Regions from separate parts of the Priestia sp. TGN 0903 genome, predicted to be linked through region 1. Evidence: riboswitches for the same ligand, from Rfam matches in the RefSeq annotation. Region 1 holds a riboswitch; each other region holds the start of a gene.
What was found. A riboswitch is a leader RNA that binds a small molecule or an ion and turns the genes downstream of it on or off. The one in region 1 is predicted to bind cobalamin.
Positions count from the first base shown of each region.

Region 1 (4,270 bases):
CATGACAATTACAGCCATTTTAACGAACGCTGTTTCCCTTTAGACTTCTACTATAAAAAAAGGAAGCCGACTACCATAAGGCAATCGGCTCACACATGTAGGATATTGATTTAACACTAACAAAGTACAACACAACACTAGTAATTATATAATATATTTCATTATTTTGAAAGCGATTTCATATATATTTTTAAAAATATTTTGTTACTTGTTTTTTATAGAAAAAAACCACGTTTCAGCCAATTCGAAACGTGGTTCTTTTCTGTAAGGACTTGCCCTACAGGCTATAAATGTAAGTTACGTTCATTATAGCATGAGCCCATATACAGATTCCATGGTAATTACTGTATGATCTCGTTACGTTACGACTCGTTGTATTTTTCTGTCCATGTGCAGCGTATTCCATGGTTCGTCCTGTTCAGCTAGCCTTTTGATAAAGCCTTGTGAAGCCCAAAAAGGAATAGCGCCAGGTAAGAAAGGATGAGTATGCAGATACAGCGTGTCATAAAAATGACTTTGGGCAAATTGTTCAACTGCTTTTAACAGCTGCTGTCCAATGCCTAGACGCCGGTACGCTGGATCGACATAGCATTTTACAATCTCAGCTGCAGTTCTATGTTCATATCGCTCTTTTAATGCATGAAACCGTCCATCGTAAGCGTATAAACCAATGGTTCCAATTACTTGTTGATTTTCCGTAACAGCTGCAAAAAAAGCAGCGTCTTTCGCTTGAACGTAATGTTCATTAAAATGAAGCAAATCCACAGGAAGCTGATTTTTTTCCAGTATAGGAAATAGCTCATTCCGCATATTCATGACAAACTGAATCACTTCAGCATCCTTTTCTTTTACTTCTTTAATTTGATACATTTGTACTTCTTGCACGTTTACTGTCACATCCTTTTAACGATCATTGTATACTTTTTCTTTTCTCTGCTTATGCTGCAATGTTAACTACGGCGTTACGTCTAAATGCTGAGTCAGCATATAATACTCGCTTGGATTTGTTGTCCAGTTTTTCACTTTTTGATTATAAGCAACAACAATGTTTGGATGTACAATCGATGACGTCAGCATTTTTCTATTAATCAAAGCGGTTGCTTGTTTGGCTAACTGATCTCGTTTTGCGTCATCTACTGTTGAATTTAACTGTTCTATCATTTTTGTTAGCGTATCATCATTAATCCGGCTGGCATTTAAACCACCGCCGGGCAAATAGTTCGTACTTAAATAATAGCTGGCATCTCCTCTAGGTGCTGTGATAAGGCTGTACAATGCTAAATCCCAATCATCTTTTGCCATTACATATTCATCGCTATCTTCAACTAGTTGAATCTTAATAGTAATTCCTAACTCTTTGGCATTAGACTGTATAAGCTGAGCAATTAAAGGCAGTTCTGGCAAAGAACTGTATGTGACAAGAGAGAGCGATAGTGGCTTTCCATTTTTAATTGCTTTGTCATTTTTGATTTGATAGCCTGCTTTCTCTAAATATTTTTTAGCAGATGTCATACCTCTTTGCTCATTAGCAGTACTATCAGCAAAAGGAAATTGGGGTAAAAATGGACCTCGAGCCGCTGCCGCTTGATTGTTCATGATGCTGCTAACAATTTCTTTTCGGTTCAATAAGGTATCGATAGCTTTTCTTACATTTTCGTCTTTTAATGCGTCATTAGTTTGATTGTAAAGCAATAAATGGGTGCGCACACTAGGTACTCCACTTACTTTAAAAGACGGATCTGTTTGTAAAGTGCCCAAGCTTTCTAAAGGCGGGCGATAAATAATATCGGCTGTTCCAGATTGAAGAGCAGCAACTCGCGCATTAGCATCTTCGTTAAATCCAAAGATCGCACTTTTCAATTTCACTTTTCCACCCCAATAATTTTCATATCTTTCTAATTTTACTTGATTTCCTTGATCAAAAGACAAGACGCGAAATGGACCCGTACCAATGGGCTTCTTAGCTATATTAGAAGCATTAACATCTATAATAGCTGTATTTGGATGCACTAATTCAGAAGGAAATTTAGGCATTGGTTCTTTTAATGTAATTGTCAGCGCATGACTGTTCGCTTTCATTTCTTTAATATTTAAAGCGTTTTTCATCGCATAACTTTGGTCTATCGTTCTTTGAAGAGAAGACTTAACGGCATTTGCATCCAGCGCTTTTCCGTTTTGAAACGTGATGTTCTTTCTTATCATAAATGTCCATGTAAGGCCGTTATCTTTCGTTTCCCACTTTTCAGCAAGCCAAGGCTTTATTTTTAAATCGTCGTTGATTTTAACAAGCGTCTCCCCTACTCCCCCACGAACTGCTGTATAATTATCGTCCGTATGAGGATCAAGCGTTGCAGATGTAAAATTAAATAAAAACGTCACACTTTTATCCGTTTTCTTTCTTTCTTTTATACTTACGCTCTCTTCATTAGGAGCGCAAGCAGTGAGGCAAAGTAACACGAGAAATATCATAGATACAAGTTTTTTATTATTTATCATTCATTTTTCCACCTTCTATTTTAATACACAAAAAAAGCACTTCTAAAAAGAAGTGCTTGCCTTCACAACAAATTCAGATAAACGTATCCCTTGTTTATCGTATTTTTGATTCTGCCAAAACACCTCCCTATCCTCGTAGGTTATTGTGTGCTGCGATTTATGGCAGGTCTCCTGGCTTCAAGTCATTGCCTTATACCGCCTTCCCGTCTCTAAATAGACAGTGGCTTTTTGACATAAGGCTCCTTGTTACAGTGGCGGGACCGCTCCGGATTTTCACCGGATTCCCTTTTAAGGCAATTGAAAAACAATTGCCACCATAAAAGCTGGTTATTTAATTTAGTAGCGTGCTCTTGAAACTCTAGAAGTGGAAGCTGATGGTGAAATATCTTCATCATCAAATCCAGTGGCAATAACGGTTACCATCATTTCGTCCTTTAAATCTTCATTAATCACAGATCCAAAAATCATATTTAAGTCCTGATCAGAAGCGGACGTGACAATATCTGCTGCTTCCTGTACTTCGTAAAGACTCAGGCTGCTGCCGCTCGTAATGTTCAGCAGCACGCCTCTTGCTCCATCAATCGATGCATCTAGCAGCGGACTAGAAATCGCTTTTTTCGCTGCTTCAATTGCTCGATCTGATCCCGAAGCTCGTCCGATACCCATAAGCGCAAATCCTTGATTAGACATAATTGTTTTTACATCAGCAAAGTCAAGGTTAATCAGCCCCGGAACAGCGATTAAATCTGAAATACCTTGAATACCTTGGCGAAGAACATTATCTGCTTCACGGAATGCTTCAAGCATAGGTGTCTTTTTATCAACGATTTCAAGCAAGCGGTCGTTTGGAATGACAATAAGGGTATCTACCGATTCATTCATCGCAGTAATACCGCCTACTGCTTGCTTGGTACGTTTATTTCCTTCAAACTTGAAAGGGCGAGTAACTACTCCAATTGTTAAAGCATTTAGTTCACGGGCAATTTGGGCAATAACCGGAGCTGCTCCAGTACCAGTGCCTCCCCCCATGCCAGCTGTTACGAATACCATATCTGCGCCTTGCAGTACTTCTTGAATTTGCTCTCTGCTTTCTTCTGCAGCTTCTCTTCCTACTTCTGGATTAGCTCCTGCACCTAATCCTCGCGTTAATGCCGCACCAATCTGCATTTTCACATCTGCTTTAGATAAATTAAGCGCCTGAGCATCCGTATTAACGGCGATAAATTCTACCCCTTGTACACCATGTTCAATCATACGGTTAACGGTGTTATTTCCTCCACCGCCGACTCCAATTACTTTAATTCGCACTAATGGCGATACATCTGCATCAAATCCAAACATTCTAAGTTCCTCCTCAATGATCAAAATTACTTTCTCTTATTATCCGAAAAAACACGTGAAGAACCTTTTACTCCTATGTTTAACGCGTAACTGTTCTTTTGTTTTACAGATTTTATACATTTCTCTTTTAACCTTTAAATCTTTACATCTTTATGTAAAATTATTGTTGTTCTGAAGTTAGTACGCCGAACTCTTTTTTGGTTTTCCCACTCAAAACGGCATATAAGCTTATTGTATCATTCATTTGACAGATGTCTGTATTTAATTTTGAGTAAGATGTGACTAAGAGAATAATATTTTTATAGACAAAATGAGAAAAAGCCCTTAGAAATAAGGGCTTCTCTAGATAATAAACCATTTTATAATTTCCCAGTTAAGAATTGAGCTTCTCCCATACCAAAGCTCCAGTCAGCATTACCGTTTTCAACAATTG
Region 1 covers NZ_JBOZGL010000008.1:100,591-104,860, forward strand. The annotation lists gene ACRPLY_RS22775 (GNAT family N-acetyltransferase) at 358-885, opposite strand; gene nikA (nickel ABC transporter substrate-binding protein) at 955-2,496, opposite strand; cobalamin riboswitch at 2,640-2,830, opposite strand; gene ftsZ (cell division protein FtsZ) at 2,833-3,837, opposite strand; gene ACRPLY_RS22790 (tautomerase family protein) at 4,197-4,270, opposite strand, start outside.

Region 2 (4,270 bases), on a different contig from region 1:
CATGCGTATGACGAGCAGTTTATTAGAAAAAACAGAAACGGGTCGTTTACGCTTGGAAGAGGTACTGATTTTGTATTATCAGGAGGCGCGGGTGCTCCCCTTGATTTTGAACCGCCTTTAATTTTAAATAATTATAATCTTACGGAGTTTTTTGTTAGCCGGTACGACATTTTAGGACCTCTTCTTTGGAAGGATTTTGGACGACCTCGAAGAAGTTGTTTGTAAAAACATGAAAGTAGAAAGCTAGGTTCAAAAAAAAGAGGCTGGGAAAAAAGGGTTTTAGGCGAAATGAAAAATGAACCACTAATCAAGCATCTTGATTAGTGGTTCATTTTTTTATTAGGGTAAACGTAGATTTCATGTGTATAGGTCTTTCTAGCAGGTGATTGGAGCACAAGACGAAGACTCCTGCGGGAAAAGCGGAACACGTGAGACCCCACAGGAGCTTATGCGACGAGGAGGCTCAGCGACCGCCCGCGGAAAGCGAAGTCTTGTACGGAAATCAACTGCGGTGTCACAAGCGATTCAGCTCATGTATCCCATTTGCCTTTAGATTGGATTCACTTGGTTATGTCTCAACCTCTTTTGGAAAACCGTACGAAACCTTGTAGCAGAAGGCCCAGTCAAGCGTTATAATAGATAGTGAATGATGATATATTCTCTATATTTGTCATATATTTGTATTACATATGTAATTGAAGAAAAATATTCACTTGATATACTGTTTAATGACTTAACTTTATCTTAACATTCACAGTGAAATGCCTGTTTATAGAAACTTAGAACATACACAGCAAATGGAGGAGCTATCATGGCAAACGAAAAGATGCAAGAAGGACTCAATCGTTTTATTAAGGAAGATTTAAATGACCTTTTAGGTAGACTGTTCCCCCTAATGGACCGAGAATGTGCGGAAGAAAAGAGAATGCTTATCGAAACGGCGGTAGAGTACATCTATTCTTCAGGGTATCATCAAGGAGCAAAAGACTTGATCGAAACACATCGAAAAGATGATTACAAATTATTAAGGCAAAAATTAGCGTCAACGCCTCCTGAAAACTAATTTTTTTGAAATTTCTTTTGACAACATAAATGTAAGGTGTTAAGATGACTCTACATTCAAAATATTATAAACAATTAAAACTCTTATTGAGAGAGGCGGAGGGACTGGCCCTGTGAAGCCCGGCAACCATTTAACAATCTTGTTAAAAAGGTGCTACATCCTGCAAAGCGTACAGCTTTGAAAAATAAGAGAGGATTTCATAGATACTATGCCTCTCTATTCATGATAGAGAGGCTTTTTATTTTATGTAAAGGTGTTTTGAATGAACAATTTCATAGAAATGCATCAGGTGCTGTGTAACGAATGTACGCAGCTTAAAAGGGAAGACCGGTGAAAAGCCGGCGCGGTCCCGCCACTGTAATGGGGAGCAACTTATTAACCACTGTTTCATGTTGAAATGGGAAGGGATAGGAAGCGATGAACCTAAGTCAGGAGACCTGCCTGTTGTATGCACTTAAGCTCTACGGGATATAGAGAGGAGTGAGGAATACGTGTTGAGAAAAACAGGCTATCTCAACTTTAGTTAAGTATGCGTATCATCTCTCTTTTCATTTCGAAAAGGGAGATTTTTTAGTTTAGCGATAAAAAAATATATAGGGAGTGGAAAAAATGAGCAGTGTAAAAAGTTCAAATGTAGGTTATCCAAGAATTGGTGAAAAACGAGAATGGAAAAAAGCGCTTGAGCAGTTTTGGGCAGGAAAGCTAGAGAAAGATATCTTTCTTCAGGAAATTGAAGCTCTTCGTCTTGGGCATCTGAAAAAACAGCGTGACGCAGGAATTGAATTAATTCCAGTCGGCGATTTTAGCTTATACGATCACGTGTTAGATACAGCCGCTATGTTTGGTTTGGTGCCAAAGCGCTTTGAATATAGCGGAGGCCCGGTATCCCTTGAAACGTATTTTGACATCGCCCGAGGAACAAAAGGTGCGGTAGCCTCTACGATGACAAAATGGTTTAACACAAATTATCACTACATTGTACCCGAGCTTGAGGAATGTACGCCAGCACTTGTAGAAAATCGCCCGCTTCAATTTTACAAAGAAGCAAAACAAAAGCTGAATATCAAAGGCAAACCCGTTATTTTAGGTCCAGTAACATTTGTGAAGCTGTCAAAAGGATATAAAAAAAGTGAGTTTAAAAAAGTAGTTGAACAATTTGTTCCTCTTTATGCAACAATCTTAGCGGAGCTGCAGGCAGAAGGCGTGGAGTGGGTACAAATAGATGAGCCGGTTTTAGCTACAACGCTATCAAAAGAAGACCTGGCACTGTATAAAGAAGTCTATGAAGCTTTGAAAAAAGCGGCACCGAATGTAAAAGTCATTTTGCAGACGTATTTTGACAGCGTAGATTACTATAAAGAAGTAGTTGCTCTTCCTGTTCACGGAATTGGATTGGATTTTGTACATGACCGAGGCGAAAATCTCACGGCGCTTAATAAATATGGTTTTCCAACTGATAAAGTGCTGGCAGCAGGAGTGATTGACGGACGAAACATTTGGCGTGAAAACTTGGACGAACAGCTTTTAACAATCAGTGAAATTGAAGAAGCCGTATCAAAAGACCGTTTGATTCTGCAGCCTTCATCAAGTTTATTACATGTTCCTGTCACGGTGAAAAGCGAAAAAACCATTGAGCCAATTCTAAAAAACGCGCTGTCTTTTGCAGATGAAAAGCTAAAGGAAATCACGCTTTTAACAAAAGCGGTGCAGCAAGGAAAAGAAGCAATAGAAAAAGAAATAAGTGAAAGTAAACAGGCGATTCAAGCATTAAATGGATCATCTTTTCGAAACCATCAAGACGTGCAAAAAGAGCTGAAGCAGCTGCACAGCTATAAAGCACAGCGCCAAGCGTCGTTTGACGTACGTCAACGCGTTCAGCAAGAAGCGTTTCAACTGCCGCTTCTTCCAACGACAACAATTGGAAGCTTTCCGCAAACAAAAGAAGTGCGAAAAGAGCGTCTGAAGTGGCGTAAAGGAGAGTTAAGCGATGAAGCATATGAAGCGTACATTAACGCTGAAATCAAAAAATGGATTGAAATTCAAGAAGACATCGGCTTAGATGTCCTTGTGCACGGAGAGTTTGAGCGCACGGACATGGTTGAATACTTCGGTGAAAAATTAGGAGGTTTTCAGTTTACGAAGTTTGGCTGGGTGCAATCATACGGTTCTCGCTGCGTGAAGCCGCCGCTTATTTACGGAGATGTCTCGTACGAGCAGGCGATGACGATCAAAGAAACGGTCTACGCACAGTCTCTAACCAATAAGCCTGTTAAAGGAATGCTGACGGGGCCGATTACGATTTTAAACTGGTCATTTGTGCGTGATGATATCCCGCGCTACGACGTGGCAAATCAAATTGCGCTTGCTCTTAGAAAAGAAGTGGAAGCACTTGAAAGTCAGGGCATCTCAATGATTCAAGTAGATGAACCGGCGCTGCGTGAAGGACTGCCGTTAAAACGAGAAAACTGGGAAAGCTACTTGAACGCCGCGGTGTACGCGTTCAAATTAGCCACAGTATCGGTGCAAAACGAGACGCAAATTCACACGCATATGTGCTATTCGGAATTCGAAGAGATTATTGATGCGATCAAAGCGCTTGATGCCGACGTGATTTCCATTGAAACGTCCAAAAGCCATGGTGAATTAATTTATGCGTTTGAAAAACATACGTATAACCAGGGAATTGGACTTGGCGTATATGATATCCACAGCCCGCGCGTACCGAAGCTTGAAGAGCTGACACGAAACATTGACCGCGCTCTAAAAGTGCTTGATCCTGCATTGTTTTGGATTAATCCCGACTGCGGTCTTAAAACAAGAGGAATCAGCGAGACGGTGGAAGCTTTAAAAGTGATGGTTGAGTCTGCAAAACAAACAAGAAAAAATTTATTACAAAACGCTTAATAACAAGAAAGTAAAGGCCAAGCAGTGTAAACGCTACATTGCTTGGTCTTATGGGTTTTTTAAAGGCCAAAAATATCCATTGACACTTCCCTTAGATTTTTGTATCTTTTTAAAGGTGTTTTTAAAATCAGGGAGGTACAACATGAGTAACAACAGCACGCAGCACGTTAAAATTGTAACAGCTGATCCATCAGCGCTAGGCCTATTCGGACTTGCCATGGTGACACTTGTTGCATCGTTTCAAAAGCTTGGGGTAACCGATGGTGTTTCATTGGTATTGCCATGGGCGATTTTTTTAGGCGG
Region 2 covers NZ_JBOZGL010000002.1:768,659-772,928, forward strand. The annotation lists gene ACRPLY_RS10490 (metallophosphoesterase family protein) at 1-225, shown strand, start outside; gene ACRPLY_RS10495 (hypothetical protein) at 383-553, shown strand; gene ACRPLY_RS10500 (hypothetical protein) at 812-1,063, shown strand; SAM riboswitch class I at 1,144-1,254, shown strand; cobalamin riboswitch at 1,334-1,522, shown strand; gene metE (5-methyltetrahydropteroyltriglutamate--homocysteine S-methyltransferase) at 1,673-3,967, shown strand; gene ACRPLY_RS10510 (acetate uptake transporter) at 4,110-4,270, shown strand, end outside.
Region 2: linked by a shared signal. The riboswitch ahead of metE (5-methyltetrahydropteroyltriglutamate--homocysteine S-methyltransferase) and the one ahead of nikA (nickel ABC transporter substrate-binding protein) in region 1 are both predicted to bind cobalamin.

Region 3 (4,270 bases), on a different contig from region 1:
TACGCTACTGGGACAGAGTGATATTGATTTAGAGCTTCAGAAGAAAATAGGCGTGCTTCCTGACTATGCTACCTTTTATGATGAGATGACGGCACTCAATCATTTGCGCTATTTTTTAAAGATAAACGGACATCGTTTTTCTAAAGAACACTGTAGTAATGTACTGAAGAAAGTAGGATTAGAAGGACATGACCATCAGAAAGTTGGAAAGTTTTCATTTGGAATGAAAAAGAAGTTAGGAATTGCTCAAGCGATTGTAACAGACCCAGATCTTGTCTTTTTAGATGAACCAACTTCTGGAGTAGATATTGAATCTGCTCTCCACATTCATGAATTAATAAGAGAACTTCAAAATCAAGGCAAGACAATTTTTATGACGTCTCATAATTTAAATGAAGTTGAGAAGATTTGTACACGTGTAGCGATTATGAAAAATGGTGTTATTTTAGTAGAAGGGACAATGGAAGAACTGCGTTTTCAATACCAAGCGAAAAAAACGGTGATGATTAAACATGATCCTTACCCAAGCAGTCATAAAGCATATATTCAACAGTTTTTCCGTACGGTGAGTCCGGACGTGGAATACCATCACACGTACACAAAAGTGATGCTTCAAAAAGAGAGAAATATCCCTCTGATTATTCGCGAATTGATTCAATGCGGCATCGATATTTATCAAATTCACGTAGAAGAGCCTTCTTTAGAAGAAATCTTTTTGCAACAAAACATCGTGGATCATTCGCAGGTAAGTTAATGGGCAAAAATCTGTTGACTTACCACTCAGCCTGACTAAGTCATTTATAAATACCAGTTAGGAAGCTTCTGACAAAAACATGTTCATTTTCTTCAGAAACTGATAAGATAGCTAATGACATTTAAAAATAAGAAAGGATTTCGATTATGTTATCAGCTATTAATTCAGTAGACTATACCATTTTCCATGCGGTGAATCAGTACGCCTCGCATGTGAAGTTTGTAGATTCGCTAATGGTATTCTTTGCAGATTATGCCCAGTATGTACTTATTGTTTTACTCGGCTTGTTTTTACTTATTAATAAAAACGGCAGCCGTGTTGTAGCATTTCAAGCTTTATGTGCTTGTGCCACAGGAGTCATTATCAATAAAGTGATTAGTTTATTTGCTTATCGAGATCGTCCGTTTATCTCTCACCACGTGAATCAGCTTATTGATCACGCCGCGAATTCTTCATTTCCAAGCGATCATGCTACATCTGCATTAGTTATCACTTTTACCATCTGGCTGCATTTCAAACGTTCAGGGCGCATGTGGGTTGTCATGGGTGCACTCATTGCATTTTCACGCGTATGGGTTGGCGTTCACTATCCATTCGATGTGTTAACAGGAGCTATTCTAGGCTGCGTGCTGGCGCTGTTTATTCATTATGTTATTTTTAATACGAAACTGATGAGGGCTATTACCAACTTGTCTATTTTTCGAAAATCAGCTTATGACGAACAGTCTCAATATTATTAAGAAAAAGTCGCATATACGCGGCTTTTTTTATTGGAAAATTTTTAATGTATTTAATACTTGTTTTTTAAAATTAAATTGTGTACAATTAAATTACAGAAACGATAAATAAAAAATTTTAATAAAATTACTAAAAAAGAGGAGAGATTTATACATGAAAGCTTTATATGAAACAACAGTCGTTAACACAGGTGGAAGAACAGGAGAAGTTCATTCTTTAGATAATATCTTTAATTTAGACGTTGCAACACCTCCAGCGCTTGGTGGAGAAGCAACAACAGCAACAAACCCAGAGCAGCTATTTGCAGCTGGATACAGTGCTTGTTTCAACAGCGCGTTAGAATTTATGTTGAAAAAACATAACGTAGAAATTAAAAGCAGTGAAGTAAAAGCTACGGTTCAGCTGCTTCCAGATAAAGCTGATCAAGGAGTGAAAATTGCTGTAGCGCTTGAAGCTCATATCGAAGGTTTAGATTTAGAAACAGCTAAAAAATATGTAGACCTAGCCCACTCATACTGCCCGTATTCAAAAGCAATCAGCGGCAACGTAGACGTAACGGTAGAAGTAGTTTAATTGCTTTAAAAAGCCCTGCTAAGCATGTAAAGCTCAGCAGGGCTTTTTTATTTGAATTTTCTCTATTCATTTGTAAGGAGTACTAGTATAATGAGGAAGAAAATGAATCATTCGCACAGTTTAGGTGCTCTTACATAGCGTAAGAGGTAACAGGGAATCGAGTGCAAATCTCGAGCGGTCCAGCCACTGTAAGCAGGGAGTTTTCTATCTTATCGTCACTCAAAACGGGGAAGGCGGTAGAAAATGATGATCTCAAGCCAGGAGACCTACCTATTCTGTACACTTGACTCTTCTAGGAAAGAGGCGGTGTATCAAGGTACGCAGTGAGCAATTACTGTTTATTTTCATATGCCGACACATCCTCAATTTCTATAGAATTGAGGCTTTTTTACGTTTTATTTTAAAAAAAGGAGTGTAGGAAATGGAAGGTTTATCAGTTTTTTTACTTGTCTTTTTATTAGGAATCAGGCACGGATTAGATGCAGATCACTTAGCTTTTATTGATGGCCAGACCCGATATAATTGGCGAATGGGCAGCCGTTTTGCTCCGTGGGTCGGAACGCTGTTTTCACTAGGTCATGGAGGAATGGTGGCCGTCACGGCCGGGGTGCTGGGCGTAGTGATGAAGAATTTTACGTTTCCAGCATATTTCGATCATTTTGCATCTTGGGTATCTATCATCTCTCTCTTTCTGATTGGGACATTAAACACATATCATTTGCTTCGAACTAAAAACAAAGAAGAAGAGTTTCAGGTGAGCGGGTTAAAAGGGAAGTTTATTCCGAAAATCGCAAAAGGAACAACGAATCCTTTTTTAATTATTCTTGTAGGAGCGCTGTTTGCCCTAGCGGCTGAAACGGTCAGTCAAACGGCCGTGTGGTCTCTAGCTGTAGGGAACGCAGGCAAATATACGCCGCTTTTATTAGGACTAGTATTTATGTTTGGTATGATGCTGACAGATACAATCGATTCACTGATTGTACATAAAATGGTGAATGAATCGAGTAAGTTTGGGCAATCTGCTTCCCGCTTGATGGGCTGGGTTATTGTTATCCTCGCATACGGGGTGTCCTTCTACTTAGCATTCACTTTCTTTAATCCATGGGCCGAAGTAAACTTTGAAATGGTTGGCGTTATTTTGTTTGTTTTTTTAGTGTCTATGTTTGTTTTTGTAAGTGTGAAGTCAAAAGGGAAAAATATCAAAATAAATGTCAATTAATAAAATGAAAGCTTTAATCTGTTGAAGATTGAAGCTTTTTTGTATAAATTTGTTGAAGTTTATGGCTATTTTCGGTCGGTTATGAATAAGTTAAAGTATTATCTGTATTTTAAGGATGGAAAATTGTCTGAAAACCATTATAATTAAGGATAATTTAAGGTCGTTATGTGAAACGTAGAACATACTCATACGTACGATAAATAAAAGCAATGAATGCACAAGCAGCAGGGGTTGTTTGGAGGAGGAATTGATTTGAGTCAGGTAATGGTAGAACAAAGCGTATTTAGTTATTTAAAAGAACATGAACAAGAGATGCTCGAAGATTTAGTTGGATTTGTGAAAAAAGAATCACCGTCCTACAGTAAAGAGTTAGTGGATCAGTGTGGAATGTATTTAACGCAGCTGTTTCAGAAGCGTTTAGGCGTAGGGTATGAAATCATAGAAGAAAAAGAAGTAGGAAACCACTTGAAATTTACGATTGGAGAAGGAGAGAAGCAGCTTTTAATTATCGGTCACTTTGACACGGTATGGGAAAAGGGAAGGCTGAGTCTAAGAACAGAAGGAAACAAGCTTTATGGTCCGGGAATTTTAGATATGAAAGGCGGCATTGTGCAATCAATATGGGCAATTAAAGCGATTCAAGAGCTCGGCTTAGAAATGGATAAAAAAATTGTGTTTTTCTGCAATTCAGATGAAGAGATTGGATCAATTTCCTCTAAAAAATATATAGAAGAAGAAGCACAAAGAAGTGAAGCAGTGCTAGTAGCAGAACCTGCGGTGGCGGGTTCAGGTGCGTTAAAAACGTCGCGCAAAGGAGCGGGTATTTTCACCGTAAAGGTGTGGGGACGAGCAGCCCACGCTGGTAATCACCACAAAGAAGGAATCAATGCTATTGAAGAGCTAGCGCGCCAAGTGATTTTTCTGCAGAGCTTAACCGATTATGAAAAAGGTACAACGGTGAACGTTGGGACATTTACCGGAGGCAG
Region 3 covers NZ_JBOZGL010000010.1:15,948-20,217, forward strand. The annotation lists gene ACRPLY_RS23640 (ABC transporter ATP-binding protein) at 1-754, shown strand, start outside; gene ACRPLY_RS23645 (undecaprenyl-diphosphatase) at 901-1,494, shown strand; gene ACRPLY_RS23650 (organic hydroperoxide resistance protein) at 1,646-2,065, shown strand; cobalamin riboswitch at 2,171-2,353, shown strand; gene ACRPLY_RS23655 (sodium:proton antiporter) at 2,487-3,284, shown strand; gene ACRPLY_RS23660 (M20 family metallopeptidase) at 3,516-4,270, shown strand, end outside.
Region 3: linked by a shared signal. The riboswitch ahead of ACRPLY_RS23655 (sodium:proton antiporter) and the one ahead of nikA (nickel ABC transporter substrate-binding protein) in region 1 are both predicted to bind cobalamin.